Regions from separate parts of the Mesobacillus sp. genome, predicted to be linked through region 3. Evidence: predicted binding sites of a transcription regulator. Region 3 holds the regulator's gene; each other region holds the start of a gene.
What was found. Region 3 encodes LexA, which represses DNA repair genes until DNA is damaged. Its sites were predicted from a motif close to CGAACATATGTTCG; they were not measured.

Region 1 (10,962 bases), on a different contig from region 3:
ATTCATATATTACCTATGATAATATGCTGAAGGGTGCAGAGAAGCGAGGATATGAGATGGATCAGGCGCCGGAGTCAGCAGCTTTTTTAAGCAAAGAGGAATTCGATGCTTTGGATGGTATGGCTGCTGAGGATATAATGGTATCCTATGGAACGCCGTCGTTTGATTTAATCTATGAATACGATGGAGAAGCAGGAAAATACCATCGCTTTTCCGGCAAGGAAGAAACAGCTGACCTTGATACTAAGGAACCTGTGCTGATCGACAATCTGCTTGTGGTGCAGATGGATCATGCCATCATTGATTCGGCAGGCCGCAGGGCAGTCAATCTTACCTCCGGTGGCAAGGGGTTTCTTTTTCAAAGAGGCAAAGTCAATGAGATACAATGGAAAAATGAAGCTGGCAGAATCATCCCTTATAAGGATGGGGTAAAAGCTGGTTTCGTTCCCGGGAAGACATGGATCAACATTGTCCCAGCAATCAGCGATGTCTCATTCGACTCACAGCAATAAGGCGAAAAAATTTGAGGATATAAGGGGTAGAATATATGCAACTTGATAAATTAAGAGGTAAAGAATTAGATCAGCTTTTCAAAGCGATTTTGTCGCTGAAGGATTTAGATGAAGCATATCGCTTTTTCGACGACCTTGCGACAGTGAACGAAATCCAATCGCTGGCACAGCGCCTTGAGGTTGCACGCATGCTGCGCGAAGGCAAGACATACCATAAAATCGAAACGGAAACAGGTGCGAGCACTGCGACGATTTCGAGGGTTAAGCGCTGCCTGAATTACGGCAACGACGCTTATGAATTGGCTTTGGACCGGCTGAAGGAAATGGAAGAGCAGGAAGCGAAGGAAGAAGTATAAGCTAGAAGAGTGAAGGATGAGGGCCGTTAAAAGGTTCTCGTCCTTTTTAATTTGAACTGGGTGACTGTGATTTTAGGGACTGCAATCTGAATAAATTTTTCCGGGTAAGAAGAAACTAAAGGTAAATTTAGGATAAGGGGTATAGCATGTCATCTCTAAAACCAATCCATTTTGATTCATCCAAAATGAATCCCACCGAAAAATTTACTTCTGTCGAAATGGCAAAGCTATGGGCGACGTACATGGGAAACAGCATGTCTTCCACGATCCTGAGGTATTTCCTCCGGAATGTAAAAGATGAAGATATAAAAACATTGCTTGAAAATGCCCTGCATCTGACAGAGGATTTCATGGCAACCATTAAAGTGTTTTTAGAGGGAGAAAATTTCCCGATTCCTCATGGCTTCAATGAGAAGGACGTGAACCTCAGCGCTCCAAGACTGTTTGAAGATGAATTTTACGTGCATTATTTGAAATATGCCGCCAAGGCCGGGATGAGCATTTATGCAATTGCGATTCCGCTCGTGATGAGACTGGATGTCAGGGAGTTTTTTGTGAAATGCCTAACGGCAACTGAGGAGCTTTTGGCGCAAATCAATGGGCTTCTGATGGACAAAGGGTTTATCATCAAACCACCGGTGCTGCCAGTTCCTGAAAAGGTTGACTTCGTTGAGCGGAAGTCTTACTTCAATGGAATTGGAGGGAAACTCCGCCCGCTCCATGCCCTGGAAGTCACTCATCTTTATGACAATATCGAAAACAATGTTACCAGCAAGGCGTTGCTGATGGGCTTCAGCCAGGTAGTCAAATCGGAGCAAATCCGTGAGTTTTTTATCAGGGGAGTCGAGATGACGGATAAAATGGTGGATCAGCTAAAGGAGAAACTTCATCAGCAAAATTTGCCTTCACCTGCTTTGTTGGATCATTTGGTGACCAGTTCCACGACAGCGCCATTTTCGGATAAAATCATGCTTGTCCATAAAGCTGATATGTTCTCGATGAAGGTCAGGTCATTCGGGAACTCAATGGCTGTTAATGGACGGAAGGATATCGGTCTTTTATATGGAAAAGTGTTGATGAAAGTGGGGCTGTACGCGGAAGATGCTGCCGACCTGCTTATCGAGAACGGCTGGCTTGAACAGCCTCCGCAGGCAGCAAACCGGAGAGAGCTGACTTCGGAATAGCGGTGGGGTTCAAGCGGGATGTTATGCCGGAAGCCGCCTTGAAAATGAACCATATTTATTTTAACTTGGAGCTTGCCTTTTGCAAGCTCTTTTTGTGCTTTCTTTGGCTGGGAAGCGATCGTGCCCGCTGATTCCGCAGGGTGGATTGTAAGGCGAAAACAGCTCATGATCAATCAAGCTGGAAATTGTCCTTTTAACCTGATGTTTCCTTTTTGTCTGGGATGAACAAATGCTATAATGGTGGAATGGAAATATAGAATGGGGGCAATTCAAGGATGTACGATGTTCGCGAGTGGAAACATGTGTTTAAACTCGACCCTAATAAAGAGATTACTGATGAAGAACTTGATAGAATCTGCGAGTCTGGAACCGACGCGATCATGGTAGGAGGGACGGATGGAGTCACTCTTGAAGGAGTCCTTGATTTAATGTCCCGAGTCCGCCGTTATACGGTTCCTTGCATTCTTGAGGTTTCTACTATAGATTCGATTACACCAGGCTTCGATTTTTACTATATTCCGACTGTGCTGAACAGCGGCAATCCGCAATGGATCACCGGCCTGCACCATGATGCGGTGAAGGAGTACGGCGATCTGATGGATTGGGACGAGGTCAAGATGGAGGGCTATTGCATCCTGAATCCCGAATGCAAGGCTGCCCAGCTGACAGAAGCGAAGACAGACCTTGATATTGAAGATGTCAGGGCCTATGCGATGATGGCAGAGAAGATGTTCAGCCTGCCAATTTTCTATTTAGAATATAGCGGCACCTACGGTGATCCCGAGGTCGTCAAAGCGGCAAAAAGTGTCCTCGATCAAACCGTGCTCTTCTACGGCGGAGGAATTGAGACCGCAGACCAGGCAGCCGAAATGGCCAAGCTTGCCGATGTCATTGTAGTCGGAAACGTCGTCTACAGCAACCTCGAAGAAGCAATAAAAACAGTAGCCGCCGCCACCGCTTCATCACATTAAAGCGGTGGGGGTCAGACCCCCGGTACGGTGATGCGGTGAAGTGGTGGGGGTCAGACCCCCGGCGCGGTGGCGCGTTAATTTGTGTGATTGTATACGTTGTGTATTTAGGATAAAATAATAAGAACAAATGTTTGTATGGTGGTGAGGAGTTTATGCAATTTTTAACGGATAAGTTATTGAATGGTTTGAATCCCGAGCAGCAGAAGGCTGTCAAGACATTGGACGGCCCGCTGCTATTGATGGCTGGTGCGGGCAGCGGCAAGACAAGAGTATTGACGCACAGGATTGCATATTTAATGGTGGAAAAGGGGATAAACCCTTATAACATCCTGGCGATCACGTTCACGAATAAAGCAGCGCGGGAGATGCGCGAGAGGATCCAGAAGATGATGGGCGGTGCAGCCGACGACATCTGGATTTCGACTTTCCACTCCATGTGTGTGCGCATTCTGCGCAGAGACATTGACCGCCTCGGCTTTAACCGCAATTTCACGATTCTTGATTCGACTGACCAGCAATCTGTCATTAAATCAATCCTTAAGGACAAGAATATGGATCCTAAGAAATTCGATCCGCGTGCGATCCTCGGGACAATCAGCTCGGCTAAAAACGAACTGATCACACCGGAGGAGTATGCGAAAACAGCTGGCGACTATTTCTCGCAGAAGGTCAGCGATGTGTATGAGGAGTACCAGCGCAGACTGCGCAAAAACAATGCGCTTGATTTCGATGACTTGATCATGACAACGATCAACTTGTTCATCCGTGTGCCTGAGGTGCTTGAATACTATCAGCGCAAATTCCAGTATATCCATGTCGATGAGTATCAGGATACGAACAGAGCACAGTATATGCTTGTAAAATTGCTGGCGCAGCGCTTCCAGAACCTTTGCGTCGTCGGTGATTCCGACCAGTCGATCTATCGCTGGCGCGGAGCTGACATCGCAAACATCCTTTCATTTGAAAAGGATTATCCAAAAGCGAATGTCATTTTGCTTGAGCAAAACTATCGCTCAACAAAGAAGATTCTATTAGCGGCGAACATGGTCATCCAGAACAACATGAACCGAAAGCCGAAAAATCTCTGGACAGAAAATTCCGAGGGCAATAAAATCATGTATTACCGCGCTGACAGCGAGCAGGGTGAAGCACAGTTCGTCATCGGTAAAATCCAGGAGCTCATCAGGAACGGCCGCAAGCTGTCCGATATCGCGATCCTTTACCGTACGAACGCTCAGTCCCGTGTAATCGAGGAATCGTTCCTGAAGTCCAACATCGAATACTCAATTGTCGGCGGCATCAAGTTCTATGACAGGAAGGAAATCAAGGATATCCTTGCTTACCTCCGCCTGATTTCGAATCCGGATGATGACATCAGCTTGACGAGGGTCATCAACGTACCGAAGCGCGCGATTGGTTCTACTTCAATTGATAAAATCGCCAACTTCGCCACTATGCATGATATGTCCATGTTCCAGGCGCTTGAAGCAATCGAGATGATTGGACTCAGCCCGAAAGCCGAAAAGGCAGCAATCGAGTTCCGCAACCTGATCCGCAACTACACTCAGCAGCAGGAATACTTGTCTGTAACTGAGCTTGTAGAGGAAGTCCTTGATAAAACTGGCTACCGAGACATGCTAAAGGCGGAAAAATCGATTGAATCACAGAGCCGGCTTGAGAACTTGGATGAATTTTTAACCGTAACAAACAGCTTTGAAGAAAGCAGTGAAGATAAATCTCTGGTCGCATTCCTGACAGACCTTGCGCTTGTAGCGGACATCGACCGCCTTGATGATGATGGCCAGAAGAAAACTGATTTTGTCACACTGATGACACTTCACTCAGCTAAGGGCCTTGAGTTCCCTGTTGTCTTCCTGATCGGTATGGAAGAGGGAGTATTCCCGCACAGCCGTTCATTAATGGAAGAAGCTGAGATGGAGGAGGAGCGCCGGCTGGCGTACGTGGGAATCACGCGTGCCGAGGAAGAGCTCTTCATCACGAATGCACAAATGCGTACCTTATTTGGGCGCACGAATATGAACCCTGAATCAAGGTTCATCAAGGAAATTCCGGCTGAATTGGTCGAGGATGCCGCTCCGAAACCGAAGAGAACTTCACCAGTAAGCAGCGCCAGACCAGCGGCAAGACCGATGATGCCACAGCGCGGTGCAGTTACGCGGCCTGTTGCGGCCTCAAGCGGAGGAGAAGACATCAGCTGGAAGGTTGGCGACAAAGCCCAGCATGGCAAGTGGGGAACAGGCACAGTCGTCAGCGTAAAAGGCGCCGGCGAAGGTTTGGAGCTTGACATCGCGTTCCCAAGCCCGACAGGCATCAAGCGCCTGCTGGCAAAATTCGCGCCGATTCAGAAGGTGTAATAATATCATTTTTACAAATTAAATTACTGTCTAGCTCCAGCGCCTAGCCCCTCGAGTCGCTTGTCTAGTTTCGCCTCCTAGAAACTCCGAAACTTCAACTCGGCCCGCAGAAGCAAAAAGCGCTTCTTTGTCGGAGTCTCCAGTTTCTGCGTTTCTGGGCAGTCGGCTATACATTTCGATTTCGGTCCTGCCAATGAAGTCAAAGAACGACTTCAATGTCAGGCCCTCCGACGGACACGATGTCCTAGTGCCGACGTTGCCACAGGACGTGGCGGTTTTAGTCGGCCAGCGACTTTCGGGGTTGACCAAGGCGCCCTGAGCTTTTCGGTTAGAAAGGGCTGGATTTATGGATTTTCAGAGCGCTGAGAAAAAAGCCAAGGATTTGCAAAATCTGCTTAATCAATATGGATACGAATATTATGTTCTTGACCAGCCATCGGTTCCTGATGCGGAATACGACCGCCTGTTAAGGGAACTGATTGAAATCGAGGAGCAATATCCGGAATTGCAGACTCCTGATTCGCCAACGCTTCGTGTCGGCGGCGAGATTTTGACGATGTTCAATAAGGTGCAGCATGCCACGCCGATGCTGAGCCTTGGCAATGCCTTTGATGATCAGGATCTGCGTGATTTTGACCGCAGGGTGCGCCAGGGTGTTGGTGACAATGTTGCTTATGTGTGCGAGCTGAAAATCGATGGACTGGCTGTTTCGCTCATTTATGAAGATGGCATGTTTGTCCGCGGTGCTACCCGCGGGGATGGAACGACAGGTGAGGATATTACGTCTAATTTAAGGACGATCCGCTCACTGCCGATCCGCCTGAAGGATCCTGTCTCGCTTGAGGTCCGCGGTGAAGCGTTCATGCCGAAGAAGTCCTTTGAAAAGCTGAACAAGGCCAGGCTGGAAAAAGAAGAAGAGCCATTCGCAAATCCACGCAATGCGGCAGCAGGCTCCCTTCGCCAGCTTGATCCAAAAATCGCGGCATCGCGAAGTCTTGATGTGTTCCTTTATGGAATTGCCGATGTAGGCAATACCGGGATTGAATCCCATAGTGAGGGCCTCGATTATCTTGAGAAACTTGGCTTCAAGACGAATAAAGAACGCAGAAAAGTGGCCGATATCGAGGGTGTCATCGAATATGTGAACAGCTGGGTTGAAAAACGCCCAAATCTTCCTTATGACATCGACGGCATCGTCATCAAGGTTGATTCTTTTGATCAGCAGGCCGAACTTGGCACTACAGCAAAGAGCCCGCGCTGGGCAATTGCCTACAAGTTCCCGGCTGAAGAAGTCGTCACAACCTTGAAGGATATCGAATTAAGTGTCGGACGGACAGGTGTCGTTACGCCAACTGCCATCCTGGAACCTGTTCAGGTTGCCGGTACAACGGTTGGAAGAGCGTCTCTCCACAATGAAGACCTCATTCGTGAAAAAGATATTAAAATCGGTGATAAAGTCGTCGTGAAAAAAGCCGGTGACATTATTCCGGAAGTCGTCAACGTACTTGTAGAGCAAAGGACAGGCGAGGAAGTCGAATTCCATATGCCGACCCATTGCCCAGAGTGCGAAAGCGAGCTGGTCAGGATTGAAGGGGAAGTAGCTCTTCGCTGCATCAACCCTAAGTGTCCGGCTCAAATCAGGGAGGGCCTGATCCATTTCGTTTCCCGCGATGCGATGAACATTGACGGCCTTGGCGAACGAGTGGTAAGCCAGCTTTTTGCTGAACAGCTGATCAAGGATGTGGCTGATATTTACAAGCTGACTCGCGAGCAGCTGCTGGCGCTGGAGCGTATGGGTGAAAAATCCGTCAATAACCTGCTGTCAGCGATCGAAGCTTCCAAATCCAATTCGCTTGAGAAGCTGTTGTTTGGCCTTGGCATCCGCCTTGTTGGTGCGAAAGCGGCCAAGACGCTAGCCCAGGAATTCGAAACAATGGACCAGCTTATGCAGGCAGCGCGAGATGAATTGACGGCGATCAATGAGATCGGCGACAAGATGGCAGATTCAGTCGTGACCTATTTTGACAGCGATGAAGTGAAGGATTTGGTTGCCGAGCTTAAGGCTGCAGGCGTCAATATGGAATATAAAGGACCAAGAAAGGTATCGGCTGAAGACTCAGATTCAATTTTTGCCGGTAAAACGATCGTGCTCACCGGAAAGCTCGAGCAAATGTCCCGGAATGAAGCGAAGGAAAAAATTGAGGCGCTTGGCGGCAACGTAGCCGGAAGCGTCAGCAAGAAAACCGACCTCGTCATTGCAGGCGAAGACGCAGGGTCGAAGCTGGCAAAAGCAGAAAGCCTCGGCATTGAAGTCTGGAACGAAGAGAGAATGCTTGAGGAATTGAATAAGTAGGTTCTTTTGGAGGCCCTAAGCTCTCTAAGTTAGGTTGTGTAATACAAAACTATTTTCTGCGGACTGCGAAGCGCTGGAATGGAAATCACCAGACTAGATAAACAGAACTATTTGTTACAAATCCATGCGAAAAAAGCAAAACAGAGAGGTGTAAACCATGAGGAAGCTCTCAATGGTCGCTCTATCTGTTGTCCTTTTGCTGACGGCCTGTGCTCCTAATTTTCAAAAGCAGGAAGAGGTTGTCCAGAAGAAGGATGATGACACAAAAGAAAAAGCGATTATCCCGAAATACAAGATTTCGGACAAATATTACCGGACAATCATGCCGTTTGAGCCAGGGGAAGCCCGCGGCATGGTCGTCAGTAACCTGAATACGCGCTATGACATCACCGAGTTCGAAACCGGCCTGATGCGGATTGCGCAAAATTCCTTCCCTACAGACAAGTATGTTTTCAAGGAAGGGCAGTATCTTGACAGCAAAACGGTTAGCTTATGGCTGAACCGCCAGTTCACGGATGCACAGCTGAAGAAAGAGGGCTTGAAGAAAAGCCAAAATATCGGTTTGAACCCTCTTGATTCGGGAGCAGGCGATGTCCATGAACGGAATAAAAAGAATCCGATCTATCTGGCGCATATTCTTGAGCACAATTACCTCGTCCAGGTTGGCGGGGAAAAGGGTACGTATCAGCTTGGCGGTGTGGCAATCGGGCTCGCAATGAATTCCGTCCACTACTATACGAAGGAAAAGTATGGTGCCGTCTATGAAAAGAATATTCCTCGCGACGTCCTTGAAAGGGAAGGCAAGAAAATGGCCCAGGAGGTCGTCAGCAGGCTGAGAGGAATAAAGGAACTCAACAACGTCCCGATTACCATCGGTTTGTTTGAGCAGGAGAGCCGTTCTTCTGTCGTTCCGGGGAGCTTTTTCACTTATGCAGAGGTTTCCCAGGGCAGCAATAGCATCGGCAGCTGGAAGGATGTCGACGAAGAATACATCCTGTTCCCATCTGACACAGCTAAGACGGAGCACAGGGATGATCTGACTTTCTTCGAAAACTTCAAGCAGGATGTCGAAACGTATTTCCCTAACTTCAACGGCGTCATCGGAAAAGGTTTTTACCTTGATGGCCAGCTGCAGGAGCTGAATATCAACATCCCAATCCAGTTCTATGGAAAAGCAGAAGCGATTGGGTTCACCCAGTATGTGACAGGACTTGTGATGGAGCACTTCCCGAACTATGTCTCCGTGCAGGTCAACATCTCATCCGTCATGGGGCCGGAAGCACTCATCGTCAAGAAACCTGATCAGGATGAACCGTTCGTTCATATCTACCAGTAAAAAGCAAAGGGCTTAGGCTCTTTGCTTTTTTTTTCGCAGAAGACATTGTATCTGATAAAGAATTGTATCTAACTCACAGGGTGTATCGTCTAAATATGAAATGGTATTTTTCTGAGGGGTGGGCTTGTATTGAGGTTTCGATTTTGGAGAGGAATGATTCTGCTGTTATTTTTGGCTGGCTGTTCACAGCCGTCAGCCATTACGATTACAGAAGAAAATCATCTGGTGATTGTAAAGTATCTGCGTCAGGAAGTGATGGAACCCAATTTCGGAGGGGAAAACATCAGTGCTTTTGAAGTCCTGGGATCAACCGTGAAAAAGGTGAATTATACATATGGGCATACATTCAGGAGTACTACAAAAAAGGTGGAGGCATTGAAGAAGGAAGCGGGATGTCTGTGCCGATGGTTTTGAAGCTGGTCCAGAGCGGAAAGCCCTTCAATGTACGAAGCCATACAATGCCGAGGGACGGCAGTTTTTACGCAGATGATATTAAAGACTTATTTCCAAAGCTGGCTGAGAAAAAAGCACTGAATTATCCTTCCGGAGATATTAACAAGCTGATAAAGGAAGCAGAGGACGAGGCAAAGGAGAAAATGAACTGAAGCATGGAAAGCAAAGGGGTCTTTGCCTTCTAAGTATAGTAAATTACACCTGGCACAAAAGAAAGCACCCCAGTTGGATGCTTTCTTTTGGTTTATCTCCTTCTGCTCCGTTTACGAAGGAAGGCTGGAACATCTTGGTCTTCTTGTATTTGTGTTTGTGGCTGCCGATCACGCTGTAAAGGCTCTTCATATCTTCTTTGTTCAGGATATTCAACGTACTCCTCGTATTCTTCTTCTATAGGTTCCGCATAGTTTACAGGGGTCTCGTAATGAGAAGGTTCATTGTAAGCACCATACCCATGCTGTGCCGCCTGTACTTGCCGTTTAGGCTGGCGTGTTCCTATTCCCTCTGTAAAAGAGCGTTGGGAAGTGTTTTGTGCTGGTTCATCATCATGGTTGAAGCCAGTAGCAATCACTGTGATCATGATATTTTTATCAAGCTGCTCGTTAATGACAGATCCAAAAATCATATTTAATTCCTGGCCGGTTGCTTCTGCTACTATATCTGCAGCCTCTTGAACTTCATACAGGCTTAAATTTTTGCCGCCAGTAATATTCAATAATACACCCTTGGCTCCATCGATGGAGGTCTCAAGCAATGGGCTGGAGATGGCTTTCTTCGCAGCTGCGACGGCACGCCCTTCACCTGAGGCTACACCAATCCCCATTAATGCAGTTCCCGGAAACGACATGATTGTTTTTACATCAGCAAAATCAAGGTTAATTAAACCAGGAACGGCAATTAAATCAGAAATACCCTGGACACCCTGCCTGAGGACATTGTCCGCTTCACGGAAGGCCTCGAGCATTGGCGTTCTTTTGTCGACTACCTCTAATAATCGTTCGTTTGGTATGATGATTAACGTGTTAACCGCTTTTTTCATCTCTTTTATTCCAGCTGCCGCATTTTGGGCACGCTTGTTTCCTTCAAATTTAAATGGACGTGTCACCACACCAATTGTCAGAGCACCAACATCACGCGCGATTTGAGCGATCGCAGGTGCAGCCCCGGTTCCAGTGCCGCCGCCCATTCCAGCTGTCACAAAAACCATATCAGCTCCTTTTAATACTTCCTGGAGCTCTTGCCTGCTTTCTTCTGCTGCCTTTCTGCCAATTTCGGGGTTGGCGCCTGCGCCCAGCCCTCTTGTCAGCGTATTGCCAATCTGCATCCTGATTTCCGCTTTTGACATATTAAGAGCCTGGGCATCTGTATTAACAGCAATAAACTCTACACCCTGTACGCCATCCTCAATCATCCGATTAACGGCAT
Region 2 (10,962 bases), on a different contig from region 3:
TACAAACGAACCGGATGTTCTTGCTGAAAAGCTGGAGGATATGCTGATGCAGGCAAAGACAGGATCTGGTTTCACTGCAGAAGCACTTGAAAGGACAAAAAAGAAAAAAATCGGTTCATTTCTCCGGGCTGTGAATTCACCTGAGTACATTGCAAATCAGTTTACCCGCTACGCTTTCAATGACATGGATTTGTTTGATGTAGTTCCGGTCCTTGAAAGCCTTACTCTAGAGGATATCAGGAGCTCGGCAGATCGGCTGATTTCTGAAGAAAGACTGACAGTGTGCCAGGTAGTGCCTAAAGGAGCGTAAAGAAATTTTTGAACTGTTTGGTGCGCCGGAATTTCCGGCGCATTTTCCATGAAAGGGACTGGATAGGAATGGAAATAAAAAGATTCGCATTGATTACGGGAGCCAGCGGCGGACTCGGACAGGCTATTTCATTAAAGCTTGCTGCGGAGGGTTACTCATTATATTTGCACTACAACCGGAATGAAGCAGGGATCAGGTCACTTCTTGAAAAATTGGCCCACTTTGAAGGTGAGTTCATTCCTGTAAAGGCAGATTTATCGTCAAAAGAAGGATATAAGCAGCTGGCCAACAATATTTTTTCACTGGACGCTATTATTCATAATGCTGGCAACTCTCTATATGGACTGCTCGCAGACATAGATGAAACAGCGGCAGAAGAGCTGGTGCAAATTCATGTAACGTCACCGCTGCTGCTGACAAAAAGACTCCTTCCAAAGTTGCTCTCAAAAAAAAGCGGGGGCATAGTGGTTATTTCCTCAATATGGGGTCAAGAAGGTGCAGCATGTGAAGTTGCTTATTCAATGGTAAAAGGAGCTCAAATATCCTTTACCAAGGCATTGGCAAAGGAACTTGCTCCTTCCGGTATCAGAGTGAATGCCGTAGCTCCCGGGGCAATCGCAACCCCGATGATGAAGGGATTTACGGAAGAAGAGATTTCCGTGATTTCTGATGAGATTCCGGCTGGGAGGCTGGGAAGGCCGGAGGAGGTAGCTGATTCAGTAGAATTTCTTTTATCTGAAAAATCAGCTTATATAACCGGACAAGTGCTGGCTGTCAACGGCGGCTGGCATGTATAAAGAAGTTGTGACAATTTTTTAAAATGAAAAGCCCGATGAATAATTATCGACCGGTGTATGCAAAATAACCTTGTACTATTTTAGACAAGGAGGTTGTCAATATGTCCGTTCTGGATAATTGGAATCAATGGAAGGATTTCTTGGGAGACCGTCTTAACCAGGCTCAAGCCCAGGGAATGAACAAAGACGTCATGGGTGACCTTGCTTATCAAATCGGTGACTATCTTGCGAAGAATGTTGATCCAAAGAACGAGCAGGAAAGAGTGCTATCAGATCTTTGGTCGGTAGCTAGTCCTGACGAGCAGCATGCAATCGCTACGATGATGGTAAAGCTGGTACAAAATAACGGCACTAAGCAATAAAATGCTTGGATGGAAGAGGGGACAAATGGATCCTCTCTTTTTTTTGGCTTCTTAATACTGGACATTTGGCGTTTAGAAATCAAATCCTGCCATTCCAAATGCCAATCTTTAATGTCGGAGGATTCTGGCTTGTTTTTCCTTTCATATTAAACAAAAATCATATATTATAGAAGCTAGATATTTTATGTCTAATTGTGTCGCACAAAAAAGAGCTGAATGGCAAAGGAGGACAAAGATGGAGAAAAAAGAATGGTACTTGGAATATGAAATTGTGATCAATCGTCCAGGACTGCTTGGTGACATTTCTTCTTTGCTTGGGATGCTGTCGATAAACATTGTCACGATCAATGGGGTCGATGAAGGAAGACGGGGCCTATTGATGCTCGCGAAAGATGACGATCAAATTGAGCGATTAGAGTCAATTTTGAATACAATGGATACAATAAGGGTAATCAAGATCAGAGAGCCCAAGCTGCGCGACCGTATGGCAGTCCGTCACGGCCGCTATATCCAGCGTGATGCTGATGATAAAAAAACATTCAGGTTTGTAAGGGATGAGCTTGGACTCCTTGTTGATTTTATGGCAGAATTGTTTAAGCAGGAAGGGCATAAACTGATTGGCATACGGGGAATGCCTCGTGTAGGCAAAACGGAATCAGTGGTAGCATCAAGTGTCTGTGCCAATAAAAGATGGCTTTTCGTTTCATCGACTTTACTAAAGCAGACAATACGCAATCAATTGATTGAAGACGAGTATAACGCAGATAATCTGTTTATCATTGATGGCATTGTTTCTACCAGAAGAGCCAATGAGAGGCACTGGTCACTTGTCAGGGAAATCATGCGCCTTCCCGCAGTGAAGGTTGTAGAACATCCTGATATTTTTGTCCAAAATACAGAATATACCCTTGAAGATTTTGATTATATAATTGAACTCCGAAATGATCCAAATGAAGAAATCGTTTATGATATGGTCCAGAAAAACCACATGTTCACAGACTCTGACTTTGGAGGATTTGATTTTTAACAGTATTGGAAGGTGTTATCGTGACTGAGTTAGGAAATTTATTAAAAGAAGCACGTGAAGCAAAGGGCCTCAGCCTGGATGAACTGCAGTCCATTACAAAAATACAAAAGCGATACCTCCTCGGCATTGAGGAAGGAAATTATTCTGCAATGCCCGGCAAGTTTTACGTACGCGCTTTTATTAAACAGTATGCTGAAGCAGTTGGCCTTGATCCTGACCAGCTTTTCGAGCAGTATAAAAATGATATACCTACTACATACAATGAAGAACTCCCTGAACAATTATCGCGGGTCCAGTCAAGGAAAAGCCTGTCTCCTGATACATCCAGAGTCTTTGATATACTTCCGAAAATCCTGATTGGTATCTTCATCGTTGGAGCAATAGCATTAATCTGGTATTTGATTGTCCAGAACGCTGGTGATGACTCAAAAGAACCTGCTGCTACGGATAAAGGCAAAACCACTGTTGAAGAACCAAAGGAAATTGCCGATGATTCAAACAGTGATGAAGATGCCGAAGAAGAGCCGGCAGAAGAGGAAGCTCCTGTTGAAGAAACACCTGCTCAGGAGCTGTCAATGGTTTCGAATAGCGGAAGTAATACCACTTATGAAGTGAAAAATACAGAGAAGTTTGTATTGAAGATAGTATCACTGGGTCAAACATGGGTGGGTGTTTCAACAGGATCTGGAAAATCAGTATTCCAGGCAACACTTGTTAAAGGGAAAAACGAAAGCCAGACTACTGACATGTCAAATGAAAGCCAGGCAGTAATCAATATTGGCTACGCACCTGATACAGAAATCTATGTCAATGACCAGAAGCTGGAATATGCTGTTGACCCGAAGAAAGATATGACCCAAAAAATCACGATTAACTTTGTTAAGTGATGACACACATGGGCTGTATTAAAGTTACCATAAGCCTAATATATCAGGGACTGCTCCGCTAACTGGAGCAGCTTTTGAACAGCAGCCACATGAAAGTTTATGAAACGCCCGTATGGACTTATGTTTATACGGGCTAAAATTATAATAGTCATCTTTTTAAGATGCTGGTGGGATTTTTACATAATTATTGTTTAAAGAAATCCAAAGCTTGGATTTCGATATTTAACATCCTGGAGGAAAAAGAATATGAACTTGCCTAATAAGATTACGGTTTCAAGGATCCTGTTGATTCCGTTATTTCTCATCGTGATGATTGTACCCTTCTCATGGGGAGAAGTTGCCCTGTTGGGTACAACAATGCCGGTCACACATCTGGTGGGAGCATTGATCTATATTTTTGCATCAGTGACTGACTGGGTTGATGGATACTTAGCCCGAAAACATAATCTTGTCACAAACCTTGGCAAATTCCTGGATCCGCTTGCTGACAAACTGCTGGTATCTTCTGCGCTGATTGTGCTGGTAGAGCTGGGATATGCCCCAGCCTGGATTGTCATCATCATCATCAGCAGGGAATTTGCCGTCACTGGACTTCGCCTGCTGCTTGCCGGTGGCGGGGAAGTTGTTGCGGCCAAGATGCCCGGGAAAATTAAAATGTGGGCCCAAACCGTAGCGATTTCAGCGCTGCTGCTGCATAACATCATTTTTGAAGCATTCTCGATTCCGTTTGCAGATTTGGCTCTTTGGGTAGCCATGTTCTTTACGATCTGGTCTGGCTGGGACTACTTCGCTAAAAACAAAAACATATTCAGTAATTCAAAATAAAGGCAGTAAATTGGGGGAGTATACATGAATGCTGAAATCATTGCGGTAGGCTCGGAACTGCTTCTTGGCCAAATCGTCAATACTAATGCTAGATTCCTTTCAAGGCAGCTTGCTGAACTTGGTATCAATGTGTTTTACCATACTGTCGTTGGTGATAATCCTGACAGGCTCAAGCAGGCAGTTAAGATTGCACAGGACCGTGCGGAATTTATCATCTTTACAGGCGGGCTAGGGCCAACTAAGGATGACCTGACAAAGGATAGTATTGCGGCACTGCTAGGGAAAAAGCTTGTCCTCGACGAAGAAGCCATGCAATCAATTGAGGACTATTTCAAAAAAACGAATAGAGTGATGACTGAAAACAATCGGAGGCAGGCTATGGTCATTGAGGGGTCATACATCCTGAAAAATGACAATGGGATGGCTCCGGGAATGTTTTTATCGGTTGAAAACCGTAAATACATGCTGCTTCCTGGGCCTCCTTCGGAAATGGAGCCCATGTTCCTCAAGTATGGTCAGGAAGCGATAGCAGGCATGTTTGGCCGCCAGTCAAAAATTGAATCAAGGGTACTTCGCTTCTTTGGGATTGGAGAAGCAGCTCTGGAAGCTAAAATTGAAGACTTAATCGATGCGCAAAGCAATCCGACCATAGCTCCCCTGGCAAGTGACAGTGAGGTGACCCTGCGGCTTACTGCAAGGGATGAATCCGCCAGCACGGCCGAGGCGCTGATCGACAAAGTTGAAGCTGAAATAAAGGCCAGGGTTGGGCAATATTTATATGGGTACGGAGAGACTTCCCTCATAGCAGAGCTCTACAACGCGCTAAAGGAAAATAATCTTACCGTATCAGCTGCTGAAAGCTTAACAGGCGGAATGTTTCAGCAGGAGCTCACTTCAGTTCCGGGGGCTAGCAGCGTCTTTAAGGGAGGCTTTGTCTCCTATTCTAACGAAGCTAAAATCCAGCTGCTGAATGTCAGGACCGAAACGATTTCTAAGTATGGGGCTGTCAGCAGCGAGTGCGCTGAGGAGCTTGCTATAAACGCTGCTGCACTGACAAATTCGGATGTGGGTATAAGCTTTACGGGTGTAGCAGGACCAGATGAACTGGAAGGGCACCCGGCTGGAACAGTCTATATCGGAATACATATCAATGGTGAGCAAGTACACACCGAAAAGCTTCAGCTTGGCGGGTCAAGGGCAGCAGTCAGAACCCGGGCGGTAAAGCATGGCTGTTTTTTATTGCTTAATAGATTAAAAGGAACACGGAAGCCCTAAGCTCCGTGTTTTTTTCTTAAGGCTGTGTTAAAGCTGAATGTTGATTTTTAACCCTATTGATTGTAGTGGAAGGCGCGAAGACTCCTTCGGGATGAAGCGGGCAGGTGAGACCCCGCAGGAGCAAAGCGACGAGGAGGCTCACCGCACGCCCCAAGAAAAATTTGCTCTTGAAAAAGCCGGCAATTGGGCTTTTTCACAATTTTTCAGAGGAAAGCGAAGCGCCTGGAACGAAAATCAACAGCCTCGTTTAACAGAGCCTTTCTTAAAAAATAAATAGACAGATTTCTTCGGGGAAATAAGTTTTGGCTGGTGTGCTCCGGTGGAAAAACAGTAAAAATCATATCCAAAATTGAATTTTGTCAAATAGTTCAGCTTGAAAAAAAACGAATAAATGTTCGATTTTTTGATGGACAAACCGCCAGGAAAAAGGTATAGTAATAGTAGGTTTTAAATAAGAGTTTTGCGGGCAGGCAGTACGCCAGTCCGTTCTATATAAAAGGAGGAAAATTGAGTGAGTGATCGTCAAGCTGCGTTAGATATGGCGTTAAAACAAATTGAAAAACAATTTGGTAAAGGCTCAGTTATGAAATTGGGAGAAAAGACAGACACGAAGATTTCTACTTCTCCAAGTGGTTCCCTGGCATTGGATGTCGCTTTAGGAATAGGCGGATATCCCCGCGGACGTGTTATTGAAATTTACGGTCCTGAAAGTTCAGGTAAAACAACAGTGGCGCTTCATGCAATCGCTGAAGTACAGGCTAATGGCGGACAGGCTGCATTCATTGACGCTGAACATGCTCTCGATCCTGTATACGCACAGAAGCTGGGCGTAAATATCGATGAACTTCTTCTTTCTCAGCCGGATACAGGAGAACAGGCTCTGGAAATTGCTGAAGCCCTTGTTCGAAGCGGCGCAATCGATATCATCGTTATTGACTCAGTTGCTGCTCTTGTACCAAAAGCTGAAATCGAAGGCGAGATGGGTGATTCCCATGTTGGTCTGCAGGCCCGCCTTATGTCCCAGGCATTGCGAAAGCTATCAGGTGCCATCAATAAATCTAAGACAATCGCAATTTTTATCAACCAGATTCGTGAAAAAGTTGGTGTTATGTTCGGTAACCCTGAAACTACACCAGGCGGACGCGCTCTGAAGTTCTATTCAAGTGTGCGTCTTGAAGTGCGCCGTGCAGAGACTTTGAAGCAGGGCAATGACATGGTCGGTAATAAAACAAAGATTAAGGTTGTTAAGAACAAGGTGGCTCCGCCGTTCCGGACAGCTGAAGTTGACATCATGTACGGTGAGGGGATTTCCAAAGAGGGCGAAATCATCGACATGGGTTCAGACCTTGATATCGTCGATAAAAGCGGTTCGTGGTACTCCTATAATGGTGAACGTCTTGGACAGGGAAGGGAAAATGCAAAAGTCTTCCTGAAGGAAAACCCATCCATCCGTCTTGAAGTTCAGAAAAAGATTCGTGACCATTATGGTCTCGATGGAGAGTTCACCGTCACAGAAACAGACGAAGACCAGGAAGAATTTGAACTTGATTAATAGATTTAGCTATAAATATGCAAATAAGGTCTCCTGAATCCAGGGGACCTTATTTGCAATAATTCCCTAAAAAATTGAATTGATAGAATAATTTTAAAAAGGAATCCATCCCTTACAGGACAAACCCTTGACAATAAAATTTGGCAGCTTTACAATTAAACATGTATATTTTACATTTTCATGGTATTAAAAACGTTTAAAAGCATTAGAGCTGTATGTTGATGCTTGAAACAATGTACATGCCGACACTTTAAAAAACGTAACACAAGTTCATAGCAAGAGGAGGTGAAAATGATGGATCCTATTATTTTGATCATCTCCATTTTGCTTGGCCTATTCGTCGGTGCAGTTGTTGGCTATTTTTATCGTAAATCCGTTGCGGAAGCAAAAATTGCAGGTGCCAGAAACGCTGCTGAGCAGATCATTGAAGATGCGAAGCGCGAAGCAGAGGCTATGAAGAAAGAAGCCCTGCTAGAGGCTAAGGATGAGAATCACAAGCTGCGCACTGAAGCAGAACGTGAAATTCGTGAACGAAGAAATGAACTGCAAAAACAAGAAAATCGTTTATTGCAAAAAGAGGAGAATCTTGATCGTAAAGATGAATCGTTGAACAAACGTGAAAATCTTTTAGAGAAGAAAGATGATGCTCTTTCCAAAAGACAACAGCATATTGAAGAGATGGAAAGCAAAGTGGACGAGATGGTACGAAATCAGCAGGCTGAACTTGAACGCATCTCGGGCTTAACGCGTGATGAGGCTAAATCCATCATTTTGGAACGAACTGAGCAAGAGCTTGCTCACGACATTGCATTAATGATTAAGGAAAACGAAAACAGGGCGAAAGAGGAATCCGATAAGAAAGCAAAAGAAGTTCTCTCTCTTGCCATCCAAAGATGCGCAGCTGACCATGTCGCTGAAACGACAGTATCAGTTGTCAACCTTCCTAACGATGAAATGAAGGGACGCATCATCGGCCGTGAGGGACGGAATATCCGTACCCTGGAAACGTTGACTGGGATTGATCTCATCATTGATGACACTCCGGAAGCAGTTATCCTTTCCGGTTTTGACCCAATCAGACGTGAAACAGCCCGTTTGGCTTTAGACAAGCTAGTTCAGGACGGACGTATTCATCCGGCTCGAATTGAGGAAATGGTTGAAAAGGCACGCCGTGAAGTAGATGAACACATTCGTGAGGTAGGCGAACAAACGACCTTTGAAGTGGGCGTTCACGGGCTGCACCCTGACCTTATCAAAATTCTTGGCCGCTTGAAGTATCGTACAAGTTACGGACAGAATGTACTAAAACATTCAATGGAAGTAGCTCAATTGTCCGGATTGCTTGCTGCTGAGTTAGGTGAAGATGAAACATTGGCTCGCCGTGCAGGACTCCTGCATGATATTGGAAAAGCAATCGACCATGAAGTAGAAGGAAGCCACGTTGAAATTGGTGTGGAACTTGCAACTAAGTACAAGGAACATCCTGTTGTCATCAACAGTATTGCTTCCCACCATGGAGATACTGAGCCGACTTCGATCATTGCAGTACTTGTTGCAGCTGCCGACGCATTATCAGCTGCAAGGCCAGGTGCCCGCAGCGAAGCGCTTGAAAACTATATCCGCCGCCTTGAAAGGCTTGAAGAGATTTCTGAATCCTATGAAGGAGTCGAAAAATCATTCGCAATCCAGGCGGGAAGAGAAATCCGGATTATGGTTAAACCCGATCAAATCGATGACTTGCAGGCTCATCGCCTTGCACGTGATATCCGTAAGAAAATCGAGGAAGAGCTTGATTATCCAGGACATATCAAAGTTACAGTCATCAGAGAGACAAGGGCAGTTGAATACGCAAAATAAAGCGGTGCTTTTTGCACCGCTTTTTTTATTGTACTGGCTCTAAAATAACCATTAGGCTCTAATGCCAATCTGAGTATTTATAGGGATTCAAAGCCCGCCACTTTTTTTATCCCAAAAAAAGTGTGGTACAATGATGTATAACAAAAATCCAGCACAGGAAAGGGAATTTTGATGAGGATTTTATTTGTGGGAGATGTAGTAGGTTCTCCAGGCAGGGATATGGTAAAGGAATATCTGCCAAAATTAAAAGATAAGTTTCGTCCGACAGTGACAATCATAAATGGGGAAAACTCAGCCAGTGGCAAAGGGATAACCGAAAAAATATACAGGCAGTTCCTTGAACAGGGGGCACAGGCGGTAACGCTCGGCAACCATGCTTGGGATAACAGGGATATATTCGAATTCATAGATGAAGCCAAGTACCTGGTAAGGCCAGCGAATTACCCGGAAGCAGTTCCTGGGAAAGGCATCGTTTATTTAAGGATTAATCAGGAAGAGCTCGCTGTGATTAATTTGCAGGGCAGGACGTTTTTAGCTCCAATTGATTGTCCTTTCAAAAAAGCCGATCAATTGATTGAGGAAGCAAGGAAGAGGACTCCGCTGATCTTTGTGGATTTCCATGCTGAGGCAACGAGTGAGAAGCAGGCAATGGGCTGGTATCTTGATGGCAGGGTATCTGCCGTGGTAGGCACTCATACACATGTTCAGACGGCGGACCAGCGGATTTTGCCTAATGGCACAGCCTATGTATCTGATGTTGGAATGACCGGGCCATATGACGGCATTTTAGGGGTTGAAAGGGAAGCTGTGCTTAAAAGGTTCCTTACAAGCCTGCCGACTAGATTCGAAGTCGCAAAAGACGGCCGCACTCAGCTTTCCGCAGTGCTGGTTGATCTCGACAAAAATACTGGGTCTGCAAAGAAAATCCAGACAGTGCTCATCAATGAGGATCATCCGTTTTACGACTGATAAAATTTTGTGGTGAAAAAAACTCCAGATTACATATGTAGGGTTTAATGTTTTTTTAAGCGCAGGTCATATATAGGCTCTCTCCTGAATATAGTAGCAGTGGAACAAACTAACCTGGATGTCCACCTATGGCTTCCAGGATCGGGACAATATAAGGAGGAGCCAGGAATGGAAATATTAAAAGTTTCAGCAAAATCTAATCCTAATTCTGTAGCTGGTGCGCTTGCTGGAGTTCTGCGAGAAAGAGGCGGCGCGGAAATCCAGGCAATTGGAGCGGGTGCATTGAATCAGGCCGTTAAGGCAGTAGCGATCGCAAGAGGGTTCGTAGCACCCAGCGGCGTCGATCTCATTTGCATCCCGGCATTTACTGATATCCTGATTGATGGCGAAGAGCGTACTGCAATCAAGTTGATTGTAGAGCCCAGGTGAATCTGGCAGCAGTATGCATAAGATAAATATATCTTAATAGGATTAAAGGGGTTTTAATTTTGCCTGTTTGCTGACGCAAGCAGGTTTCTTTTATTTAAGCGGTTTTGGAAAAAAGGAGGAAATCTTGTGGCAATTATCGATACGCATTGCGATGTATTATATAAGTTATTCATGAAGCCAGAACTCAATTTTCGAAACTCAGGGGAACTGCAGGTGAACCTTGAACGTCTGAATAATTCCGGAACAAAGGTACAGTTCTTTGCAATTTATGTGCCAGAGACAGTGCATCCTGACTTGAAGTTTCAGGCTGCCCTGCGCATGGCGGATCTGTTTTATGAAAAAGTGCTTTCACCGAATCCGCAAATGAAGCTTGTCAACAGCAGGCAGGATATTGCCAGGCTGGAGGACCATCAAATTGGAGCTGTGCTGGCTTTAGAAGGCTGTGACGCGATTGGCCAGGACTTATTAAAGCTAAGGACACTTCTCAGGCTGGGGGTCCGTTCTGTGGGGTTGACGTGGAACTATGGAAACTATGCAGCAGATGGAGCGCTTGAAGAGCGCGGAGCAGGGCTTTCGAGGTTTGGCAGACAGGTTGTCTCCCTGCTGAACGATTCAGAAACGATGTGTGATGTTTCGCATTTATCAGAAAGGGCTTTCTGGGATGTCATTGAA
Region 3 (10,962 bases):
TTTTGACACAAACACATCTGTCTTATGTAATAGCCTGCAGTGAACGCCTGGCTTTTTTCCATAATATAATATTTATCTTTCATTGATTTTGGTTAAAACCAAACAACATTGACCTAAAACAAAGCCGAAACTTAAAAACAAAGGCTTTTTTCTATACTTTGTTGCTATTCTATATACTTTCGAAAGAAATTCCCCATTTTCCAAAAAGGGTTTTACAGAAGAGTTTGTAATAAAATGCTGTTGATTTCCGTTCCAGGCGCTTCGCTTTCCTCTGGAAAATTATGAAAAAGCCCAACTACCGGCTTTTTCAAGGGCAAATATTTCTTGGGGTGTGCGGTTAGCCTCCTCGTCGCTGCGCTCCTGCGGTGTCTCACCTGTCCGCTGTATCCCGAAGGAGTCTGCGCGTCTTCCACTACAATCATTAGGATCTTATTTCAACATCGGTGGAAGGCAATAATCATTGCGAAAACAGCCAAAACAAAAAAGGAATACAGTAAATGTATTCCGTAAATGGACATTTGGAAAATTAATGAAGCTTAGATTTATTTTGCAGATCTTTAAGTTTGCCAGGTGTAACATCATTACCCGCAGGGTCTACAATCGTTACCCCTTTTAAGGTGTTAAGCATGGAAGAACGGAAAGACTGCAGATATTCAGCGCGAAGCTTCGTTTGTTCCTTGGCTTCTTCTTCACTTAACTTAGAGGCTTTAGCCTTTCGTGCCAGTTCATTGATTCTGGCAATTTTATCACTTGATAGCATTGCAAAGCTCCTTTGTTTAAAAGTAACGTCAACAGACATGTTACTAGAATCCTCCGTTTTTGACAAGAAGACTGACCTCAAATTATTTATTGTGCAATTGTGCTTCCTCTTCCTGTGACTCGATATATTCCAGATATCTTCTATTAACAGTGGCCTTGGAAACGTTAAAGCCGAAACCCCTCAGAGTCGCGGCGATCTCAGCAAAAGTCAGCCCATTATTTCGTAGTTTCACAATTTCTTCGATGGGCATATCCTTTCTTTCCCGGCCGGAATTTTCGCCCTGTTTTTTTAAATTTCTCTGCGGCCTGTATCCATGCTCAATGGCCCGTTTCATTCCACGCTTGATTTTTATATTGTGGATTTTCCTCTGGTACTCTTCAACCATACTGACAATTTGCAAAACCATCGAGTCTGATTCTGAAAGCTGGAGTTCACCATGATGAGAAATACTATAAAGTTTTATCTCTTCTTTCAAAATACAGTGCAGTAATGCCACTTTCGCGTTTCCCCTGCCAAGCCGTGTTTCATCCTGGATGAGCAGCGCACGAATACTTTTATCCTTGATCAGCTCTAGCAGCTCCAGTATTCCTTCCCTCTCGAGATCATATCCGCTCGCCTGCTCTTTAATGACCCTAACAACCTCGAATCCATAACTGCCTGCCAGTTTAAGCAGCTCCTCCTCCTGCCTTGCGAGCGAGGATTCCTGTGTTTCCTTGGTGGTACTCACACGGCAGTAGATTATTGCTTTCATTTTTTCACCTATTTTCAAATTGCTAATTATCTTTCCGCGCCGGCAATCTGTGTTGGTTCCCCTTGCTCAGCGGCAACTGGGATCATGATTTCGTCACCCGGATGAATGACTTCCCCATTTATTCCGTTTTCCTTTTCAACCCAGCTTACGAATTGCCTTTCTGAGAGATTATGTTCGTCTTTAAAGGTTTGGGCAATTTCCCATAGTGATTGCCCTTCTTCTATAGTAACAGTTATGTATTGATCATCGGAAATCATTGAATGGACTTTCACAGTGAGTGAAAAAATCAGTCCTGCTGCAATTAAAATAATAGCATATGAATTGTTTGCCCATAGTTTTTTCATATCCAGCACCTCTTACGAATGTTTGTTCGATTATCTGTCTTTTATTATAAAGCGAACATTTGTTTTGTGTCAACTAAAAATTCGAACTTATGTTTGTATCTGTAATTTATGCATGGTATAATAAGGACAAGAAATGATATGAGGTGCGTGAATATGACAAAGTTATCAAAACGGCAGCAAGACATATTTGAGTTCATCAAAGGTGAGGTCAAGAAAAAGGGTTATCCGCCATCCGTTCGTGAAATCGGCGAAGCTGTTGGACTTGCCTCCAGTTCCACTGTTCATGGACATTTAGCCAGGCTTGAAAGCAAGGGATTGATCCGCCGGGATCCGACCAAGCCGCGTGCAATTGAAATCCTTGAGATTGAAGAGGACAGCCGGATCCCAAAATATAAAGTTGTTAACGTCCCTGTCGTTGGTAAGGTAACTGCCGGTATGCCGATAACCGCAATTGAAAATGTAGAGGAGTACTTCCCTCTTCCGGACCGCCTGGTTCCGCATGATGAGCAGGTATTCATGCTTGAAATCATGGGGGACAGCATGATTGAAGCGGGTATCCTTGATGGGGATTATGTCATTGTAAAACAGCAGAAGACTGCGAATAATGGTGATATTGTAGTTGCCATGACAGAAGAAGATGAAGCAACTGTGAAACGCTTCTTCAAAGAGAAGGACTATTTCAGGCTTCAGCCGGAAAACTCCTCCATGGATCCGATCATCCTTCGCAATGTATCTATACTCGGCAAAGTAATCGGTGTTTACAGACATATGCATTAAAAAAGCAAGCGGGCTGCCGCTTGCTTTTTTTCATTCTATTAAACTGGGACTATGAGAATAGCACATTTTATCAAAAAATAGGTTTTAGCCTTAACTCCTTGTCCTCTGCTTCATAAGATAAAGTGTAATATGAAAAGCCACCAGGGAAGGAGTTGAACAGAATGGGCTACAACCGTAACAACAATGATGTCGCAGATATTTTTTATCCTAATCGCGACAGAAACCAGGTGAGAGCGACAATTGACTTCGATGACCTTTGCCGCGCAGTACGCCGCTGTATTATCGAAGATTTGGCAGGAGCTCAAGATGATAACAGGGATGATGATCGTGATCGTGATCGCGACCGCCGCCGCCACAGAAGATGCGGATGCGGCTTCTAAGCCATCCTTAATCTCCGTCTTTGACAAAACATCCCGAACGGCCAGTGCCGTTCGGGATGTTTTCTTTATTCCCAATCTATTTTTTTAACTGGGAGTATGTTTTCAATCTGATTAAAGTACTTCGCCTTTTGGCTGTCTGTAAGCCAAATATGGACGGTACCATAGTCCTGGCTTGTCCTGATTAACCGGCCGATTCCCTGCCTTAATCTTAATAACATATAAGGAAGATCGACGTCTGTTTCAGGGTTTTCAGCATGCTTTCTTTTTGCCATAAATACCGGATCATGCGGAGGGAATGGCAAGGAAGACACTATAACCTGAGTAAGTGATTCCCCGGGTACATCTAAACCTTCCCATAAACTAAAGGAACATAAAACGGCTGAGTGTACTGTCTGGAATTCTTTTACTGTCTCGCTTATTTCCCTGTCACCTTCAAATAAAACCGCAAATGGCCATTGCTTTGTTTCAGCCCACCCCTTGAACCGCTCCATTTCCTGTTGAGAAGAAAACAGCACGAGTGAGCTGCCGCCTTTGGTCATTAAATCCTTCCCAATTTGCTCCCATTTCTCATATTCTGATGATTGAATATGTGCAGCCATCTGCATTTGTTCTTCATAATCGAATGGGGAATCGACGGTAAAGGAATTGAACTTTTCAATACCGAGGCTCTTTGCAATATAACCAAAGTCACCTGCCTGTGATAAAGTCGCAGATGAAAATATAAATGGTATGTTTTGAGAGAATACTTCCTTCTTCAGGATATCCTCAACCAGGCGAGGCATGATGACTAATGAGGTCTGGACCTCATTCTCCTCCAGCCAGAATATGCCTTCATCATTTTTCAGAAAGATCCCAAGTCCATATGAAAAAAACTCCAGGTATTCTTCCATTATTTTTAAATGATAATCGTCTATCACAAACAGCTCGGCATCGAAGACGAGCTGATCCATCAGTTCACTGACCTTCTTTTCCAGCAGTTCAGCAGTCTTCCTGATTGTTGGCAAGAATGGGACTTCTTTTCGATTCGAGCCCTCCACCGCAGCAGAATGCTCAACTAGCAAGTCAAACCAGGAATCATGGAGCTCCAAAATATCCTCGATTAAATACAGTGACTCTTCCCGTACATCCTGATGCATATATCCAGTCAGAACATTTGTAAGGGTTTGAGAGTTAAATCTATATGTCAGGCCCTTTTGCGCAGCAAACTCCAGCAAGTGGCCCTCATCGAATATAACTGTGCTCGCTTCCGGGAGAAGCGGCATCTGTCCTTCCCTCTTACGGGATTCCTTTGTCCACACATGTTCCATATAAAAGTCATGGGAACAGATAATCAAATCACCCGCATGGCGGTAGTGATCACGGTTCAATGTCTGTCCGCACCGGTGGCGCCATTCACAGGTAGAGCACTGCTGGAGCGGATCCCATGCCATCATAGTCCATTTTTCATTCGACACCCATGGATATTCCTTCCGGTCACCATATCGGCTAAACGCATTCATGGATATTCCTTCATCGAAAATAAAATCAGGGAGCTGGTCGTGAACATCCAGGATTTCCTTTTCTGTGGTTGTATTTGAAAGGTTGTCCAGCTTTTTGACGCAAACATAATTTTCGCGCGCTTTTGCCAGTCGCACATCCACCTTTAGGCCAAGAGCCTTCTCCAGCTTTTCTATGTCCCCTCCTTCTTTTACCAGCTGTTCAATGAGCGTCTCATCAGAACATGAGATAATTGCCGGCTTTCTCATATATCGGGCGTAGAGAATCGCATAAATCAAATAAACAAAGGTTTTCCCGGTTCCTACCCCTGCTTCTGCAAAAATAGTCCCCTTATTTTTAAATGCCTGTTCCACCTGGAAGGCCATATAAATTTGTTCATCTCGAAGCTCATAGCCTTTTTCAGGCAGGATTTCATAAAAAACATCACCTATATAATCACCTAATAAGTCAAAAAATGTATCGTCCTTAGTGATGGTAAACGGAAGTGTATTTGTCAATGCTTTCTCTCCTCAAAAATGCTCTAATTCTTTCACAAAAAGCCAGCTTTTATCATAACAGAAAATCCAAGTTAAAGTGATACAGATGCACACTTATCTTATTAAAAATTTTAGATTCCCTTATTGGAATTTACTGTTAAAATAAACATAGACAGTTACACTAGGGGAAATGTGAAAAAAAGTTAGTGTATTTTTTTCTTGAATTCTATGTTTCTTATCCATTCCTTCAATCTCTATCAATACTTGGATAATGAGAAACTAGGTCATCCCTCCGGAGCGCAATATTTGGGACTTGCCAGAAATCCTTCTTGGTCCAGTTATTAAAAAATGTGATTTCTATATCCTGCGACAATAAAAAATGCTGGTATCAACAATTTACCTGGATGGATTCAGAGACCCCAAAATTACCACTGAGGAATTTTAGAAATCAAAAAAAATACTGGAGGTTATTTTATGGACTACACCATACGTCCTGAACGAATGGGAGATGTTTCGCAAATTTGTGAAGTGAATTTTCAAGCCTTCAATAATCAAGAGAACGAATCGAAATTAGTAGAGCTAATTAGGCAGTCTGACAATTTCATTCCTGAACTATCCTTAGTTGCAGATAAAGATGGAAAAATAATCGGACATATTTTAATCAGCACAATAGATTTATTAACGGCGCAAGGTTCCTTCCCTACATTAGGCCTGGCACCTATGGCTGTCAAACCAGGTTATCAACAACAAGGCATAGGTTCAGAGCTGGTAAAACAAGCTTTGGAAAGCTGCAAAGCCCTGGGCTATAAACATATTTTCGTTCTCGGCCATCCAAAATTCTATCCGAAATTCGGATTCGATCCTTCTAAAAAATTTGATATTTCTCCTCCCTTTCCTGTACCAGAAGAAGTCTTTATGGCCTTGGAATTAACTGAAGGTTCACTAGCTGGACTGCATGGGAAAATTCAATATCCCCCTGCTTTCAATTCCGTTACATAAAAAGATAGGCACGAAAGAGAATAAAACCGTTCTGAAATTACAGACCATTTCTCTTTCGTCCTGCCATTATCGATTTTAATTAAAGAATTTTGATAACTCTCATACTGGATTTCTATCAAATTTCTTCCTCCTTTAGGTGCAAGTCTTTTCTGAATGAATAGCACCACTTATCGTACATCATTTTCTCTTCGTAAAAACGATGAGCGGAAGTTCTTTGAAGACCAGATTCCAGGGCGACAAATTCAGCTCCTTTTTCACGGGCCCAGTCATGGATATGGTACAGCAGCCTTTCCCCATACCCGCAAAATCGGGCATTTTCGTCGGTAACAAGATCATTGATGAAAACATGTTTTTTATTGTAGAAGTTTACTCTCAAGTTTATCCCTGCAAGTGAGACTATTCTTCCCTCATTATATAAAGCAAATAATGTATAGCCTTCCTCAGCCATTTCATTGAGCATTTCCATATATAATTCTTCCGTTAAATCTGTTCTAAGCTGTTTCATGACCGGATAGGCTTCAAGCCACTGATCTTTAGAGGTTAATTCAATTATTGATTCCATATGTTTTCGCCCATTTCTGTTTTTAAGTTACTGCCTGCACCCAAACACCTATATTCATTGTTTTGCATACTATACGCTAGTTGTTTTGAAAGGAGTCCTGTTTATGGATAAAGAGCTGGAGTTGGCCGTAGGTATGGTTCCTGCATTCCTGGATATTATCGTTATCCTTTTGCTTGAGGATAACCCTGTTCGCGGTATTGTTATTGTTGGCTTAGTAAGAACAGTTACAAATAACGAACTAATCAGGATTATGTTCACGCTTTTAATCATTGTTTTAGCCATAATCAGGGAATCTGAGCCACAGCATTAGCTTCGCTTCACTCGATTTCAACAACAAAGGTATAGGATACCTTTCCATTCTCCCATTCAGCTAACACTTCATATATATAACGGCCAGGTTCTTTCGGCATTTTTAACGTTTTCCCTTTTCCGATCTCCTTGCTGCTGCCGTCTTTCCAAATGTAAGACGTTAATAGTGGATTTTGTTCCACAACGATTGTCAAAAAGGCTCCGGACTGTAATGGAATAGGAGTATAGTTCTCAGCTATTTGGACAGGGCCTGCATGGTCCGTCTTTACACTCGTACCTTTATTCCTCCACTCATATCCCCCCTGCTCCAACGCATATGTTGTCTTTCCAAACTCAATATATCCAGCAGGAGATGGCGGAAATTCCTTATCAGCAAATTTAAATCCATCAGAAACACTTTCTTTTCCATCAGAACAGCCCATTAAAAAAATGATTCCAAGCAGCAGAAAGCTAAGAAAGAAATTTCTCAATATCGTCATATCCCCTTTACATATATCCTTAATTCCGGTTCTAAAGGCAGGTCAACACTGATAAAGGATTTGACGATAGCCACCTTCTTTTGTTACCTAAAAATCGTTCTCAAAAAAGCCAACTTATAGCTGGCTTTTATTAGCTTGAAAATACTCCCAGTAACCCAATTGTTTATGCATTAGCTGTTGAAACAGTATGAGGGTGAGATTAAAACTGTCTTATCTTTTCCCTTTTAGAATTTAATTTGTTAAATCACCATTTCTATAATCCTTTTTAACTCTGCTTCATGATCTTCGATACCCGCTTTTTCACATAGACTTTTATTTATCCTTATTGCTTCCATGGCTATTTCAGCCATCTTATTCAAAATGTCCTCTGTATCTCTTCTGCAATGCCATTCATTAAGCATACTCAGCTGCGATTCACTCAAATGGCTTCTTGCTCCTTCAATTTTTGACCAGACGCCATAAGAAGTGTCCAAATGCCTTCCAGCTTCCATATACCAGCCATATGCAACCAGCCAGCGAATGCGATCCAAGTTGGATAAGGCATAATAATAATCTTTCCTCATAGCAGATCGGTACGTTTCGTGAATAAAAGCCAAAAGCTTCCCTTTCCAAAAATCAATATCCTTTTCTGTAAGCTCAAATTGACATCGCGATGATTCCTGAAAAATGGTTGTCAAAACTCCTTGTGGATCATGTATATTTCTTAACCCCTTAAGCCATATTGACGGTTGGACTTGGTCAATCGTTTTATACCAGCTATCTACCTTTATAAAACTACTGAAATGAGTCACTACCAAAGGGGAAAATGGTGAAAAATCCTCAAAAAACAATACTTTCCCCCATCTGGAAGGACGCTTACGCTTGTTTCTGATAAACTCACTTAGACTATCGGATTTTACAATGATATGTAAATCTATATCTGAATATAAATCTTCATTTCCTTTGGCCAAAGACCCACCCAGATAAATAGCTAATATATCCTGATCGCCTGTCAGATCTTTAAGAACCCTGTCAAGCAGCTCATCACGCCGTCCTGGCAGCTCGAAGTCTCTTGATCTATGCTTTGATGCTAATCCCGCACATTCATCATCATCTCCTTGAAAAATTATAAAAAACTATTTTTCTGTTGAATTTTCTATCTTTTTCCAATTAATCATTCATGTTTACAAAAAATTTTATATAAGATAATATAATAAAGTTAATTCCAACTAACTTTATAGGAAAAGAGGTAGATTGATTTGGCACAAACAAGCTTGTCTGCAAACTCCAATTGGGATAACAAGTCAACTACAGTCGTGGCTGAACTTAGTCCGATGCAAAAACCGTTAGTCGCATTTGGCGTTCTTGCAGCTGTTATCTTATATATCAGTATTGTTACTGTGTCCACATGGACTCAAGGAACACTTTTTATCATTGGTCTGGCGCTTGGTGCTACCCTGCTTTATGCCCGTTTTGGCTTTACTTCAGCTTTCAGAAGATTAGTATCTGTCGGCAATGTCCAGGGATTACAGGCCCATATGCTTATGCTTGCGATTGCGACGACCTTATTCGCTTTGATATTAAGCTCTGGGTTTAGTTTTACAGGAGTGACACCAAAAGGCTATGTCTCACCTGTAGGCGTTAGTGTCATTTTTGGTGCGTTCCTGTTTGGAATCGGTATGCAATTAGGGAATGGGTGTGCTTCTGGAACTCTCTATTCAGTAGGCGGTGGATCATCCTCGATGATTCTTACCTTGCTTTCCTTTATTGCCGGTTCTGTTATTGGAGCCTATCACTTTACATTCTGGATGGAGGACACTCCATCACTGCCTCCAATTTCGCTTGCTGAGTCTACAGGACTGGGCTACTTTGGAGCGTGGGCAATACAGTTAATTGCATTTGCAGCCATTTATTTCATCACCATTCAAATTGCAAAGAAGAAAAATCCTCCAATGATGAAGCCCTTGCCTACAACATCAGGCTGGAAGAAAATCATTCGCGGATCATGGCCACTCTTTGCAGCTGCCATTGTTCTTGCACTGTTAAATGCTTTAACACTGACTGTTAGAGGCAACCCTTGGGGAATTACTTCTGCTTTTGCTCTTTGGGGCGGCAAAGCATTGATGACTATGGGTATAGATGTTTCATCCTGGGGTTATTTTTTCAGGACCTAACGGTGCAGCACTTACAAATTCTGTATTGGCAGACTCGACAAGTGTCATGAACTTTGGCATCATGTTAGGTGCATTTCTTTCCGCTTCCGCACAAGGCACATTTAAACCAGGAAAAATTAAACCGGGTGTTGCAGGTGCAGCCATTGTTGGCGGACTTATGATGGGTTACGGTGCACGGCTTGCATTTGGATGCAATATTGGTGCTTATTTTGGCGGGATCGCTTCATTTAGCCTTCACGGTTGGGTTTGGATGGTCATGGCAATGCTAGGAACATATCTGGCATTGTATATCAGACCGCTCTTTGGATTGAAAAACCCTCAATCTACTGATTCAATATGTTAATAAAATGTCCCCATTATTGGGGACATTTTTTATTTAAATCATTCTGTCTTATACCACTTTTCATCAAAATTAAGTTTCAAAGCTTTTCCGAGTGCGATTCCGAAATCAATAAATCCCCTTCCTCGGGCAGTTATGATCTTCCCTTCCTGAACAACTACCTCTTCAGAATAATTTTGAAGTTCAAATAACCGTGATTCCTGCATAAAATCCCGATAGAGACCGGCAGTATACTTTCTCCCTGAGAGAATCCCTGCTTTTGCTAACAGTAACGGTGAACTGGAGATACTGGCAATCACATAATCTCTTTCTTCCGCTCGTTTGATTAAATCTACATAAACATCATGATTCTTCACCGCCTGGATGTCCATGCAGCCCGGCAGCAGCAGGCTGTCAATGTCATCTATGTCCAATTCGTCAATCACTGTATCAGGAAGACAGGTCAACCCCGACTCGCCTACTATTGGAACAGCGTCGGCGCTTGCGGTGATGACAGGCTTTTGGCCTTGCATTAAAATCGATAAGGCGACGGTTAATTCATATTCACTAAATTGCGGATATAATAAAACTGCTGTTTTCTTCAAAACCTTATTCCCCACTTCTAGTGATTTCCTGGAAATTCTCTTCAGTCAATTCTTCCATTGAATCAACCAATTCACGGAATCTGGAATATAATTGCTTAATTTCAGGTTGCTGGTTTATGAGTTGAATACTTTCATCATAGGTTTTCTTATCCTGATAACGATGAATTTCCATCCACTTTGTACTATTATCACGGCTTTTTAGAACAAGGAATTGTTTAGTAATATACTTAGAGTAAATTTCTTCTGCCTGGGTGAGAACATGCATAAGTTCCTGTTCTTTCTCAGGCAGAACATGATATGTATAAACTTTAACAAACATAAGGCCCTCCAGGTTTATTGGTTTCTCTCCAGTTTGTTAATCAATCTATCTTTATGGACCGCAGAAAGATTCAGTAAAGGAAATTCCTTTTCCCAGATTAACTTAATGATTGTTTCAGCCTCTGAATTGGCTTTTTGATATAAATCTTTATTTATTTCTCCACTTAATAGAGCTGCTTCCAATTCATGTTCGTCCTTAAGTATAATTTTTCCTTCGGGAAGAACTACTATAT

Region 1: pcrA (DNA helicase PcrA) is a predicted target of LexA. The motif match lies at 3,144-3,157, and genes of this name have one in related genera.
Region 2: recA (recombinase RecA) is a predicted target of LexA. The motif match lies at 5,868-5,881, and genes of this name have one in related genera.

What each region holds. Positions count from the first base shown of each region.
Region 1 covers NZ_JBYNSB010000031.1:86,748-97,709, reverse strand. Annotated here, with positions in the region: gene AC3EBE_RS12435 (DUF3048 domain-containing protein) at 1-512, shown strand, start outside; gene AC3EBE_RS12430 (YerC/YecD family TrpR-related protein) at 548-868, shown strand; gene AC3EBE_RS12425 (DUF3231 family protein) at 1,015-2,052, shown strand; gene pcrB (heptaprenylglyceryl phosphate synthase) at 2,328-3,023, shown strand; gene pcrA (DNA helicase PcrA) at 3,176-5,398, shown strand; gene AC3EBE_RS12410 (hypothetical protein) at 5,429-5,614, opposite strand; gene ligA (NAD-dependent DNA ligase LigA) at 5,745-7,751, shown strand; gene AC3EBE_RS12400 (CamS family sex pheromone protein) at 7,909-9,087, shown strand; gene AC3EBE_RS12395 (hypothetical protein) at 9,217-9,501, shown strand; gene AC3EBE_RS12390 (hypothetical protein) at 9,480-9,692, shown strand; gene ftsZ (cell division protein FtsZ) at 9,785-10,962, opposite strand, start outside.
Region 2 covers NZ_JBYNSB010000001.1:73,897-84,858, reverse strand. Annotated here, with positions in the region: gene yfmH (EF-P 5-aminopentanol modification-associated protein YfmH) at 1-310, shown strand, start outside; gene ymfI (elongation factor P 5-aminopentanone reductase) at 385-1,107, shown strand; gene AC3EBE_RS00420 (DUF3243 family protein) at 1,209-1,469, shown strand; gene AC3EBE_RS00415 (DUF3388 domain-containing protein) at 1,705-2,496, shown strand; gene AC3EBE_RS00410 (RodZ domain-containing protein) at 2,517-3,383, shown strand; gene pgsA (CDP-diacylglycerol--glycerol-3-phosphate 3-phosphatidyltransferase) at 3,630-4,208, shown strand; gene AC3EBE_RS00400 (competence/damage-inducible protein A) at 4,233-5,483, shown strand; gene recA (recombinase RecA) at 5,995-7,035, shown strand; gene rny (ribonuclease Y) at 7,330-8,892, shown strand; gene AC3EBE_RS00385 (TIGR00282 family metallophosphoesterase) at 9,064-9,861, shown strand; gene spoVS (stage V sporulation protein SpoVS) at 10,030-10,290, shown strand; gene AC3EBE_RS00375 (dipeptidase) at 10,417-10,962, shown strand, end outside.
Region 3 covers NZ_JBYNSB010000041.1:23,296-34,257, forward strand. Annotated here, with positions in the region: gene AC3EBE_RS16400 (DUF896 domain-containing protein) at 527-760, opposite strand; gene AC3EBE_RS16405 (YneB family resolvase-like protein) at 843-1,511, opposite strand; gene yneA (cell division suppressor protein YneA) at 1,538-1,855, opposite strand; gene lexA (transcriptional repressor LexA) at 2,009-2,632, shown strand; gene AC3EBE_RS16420 (hypothetical protein) at 2,794-3,012, shown strand; gene AC3EBE_RS16425 (ATP-dependent DNA helicase) at 3,078-5,006, opposite strand; gene AC3EBE_RS16430 (GNAT family N-acetyltransferase) at 5,460-5,984, shown strand; gene AC3EBE_RS16435 (GNAT family N-acetyltransferase) at 6,100-6,546, opposite strand; gene AC3EBE_RS16440 (hypothetical protein) at 6,650-6,856, shown strand; gene AC3EBE_RS16445 (hypothetical protein) at 6,864-7,325, opposite strand; gene AC3EBE_RS16450 (nucleotidyltransferase domain-containing protein) at 7,574-8,443, opposite strand; partial or broken gene AC3EBE_RS16455 (YeeE/YedE family protein) at 8,648-9,830, shown strand; gene AC3EBE_RS16460 (DJ-1/PfpI family protein) at 9,869-10,411, opposite strand; gene AC3EBE_RS16465 (hypothetical protein) at 10,416-10,730, opposite strand; gene AC3EBE_RS16470 (ribonuclease FAU-1 family protein) at 10,745-10,962, opposite strand, start outside.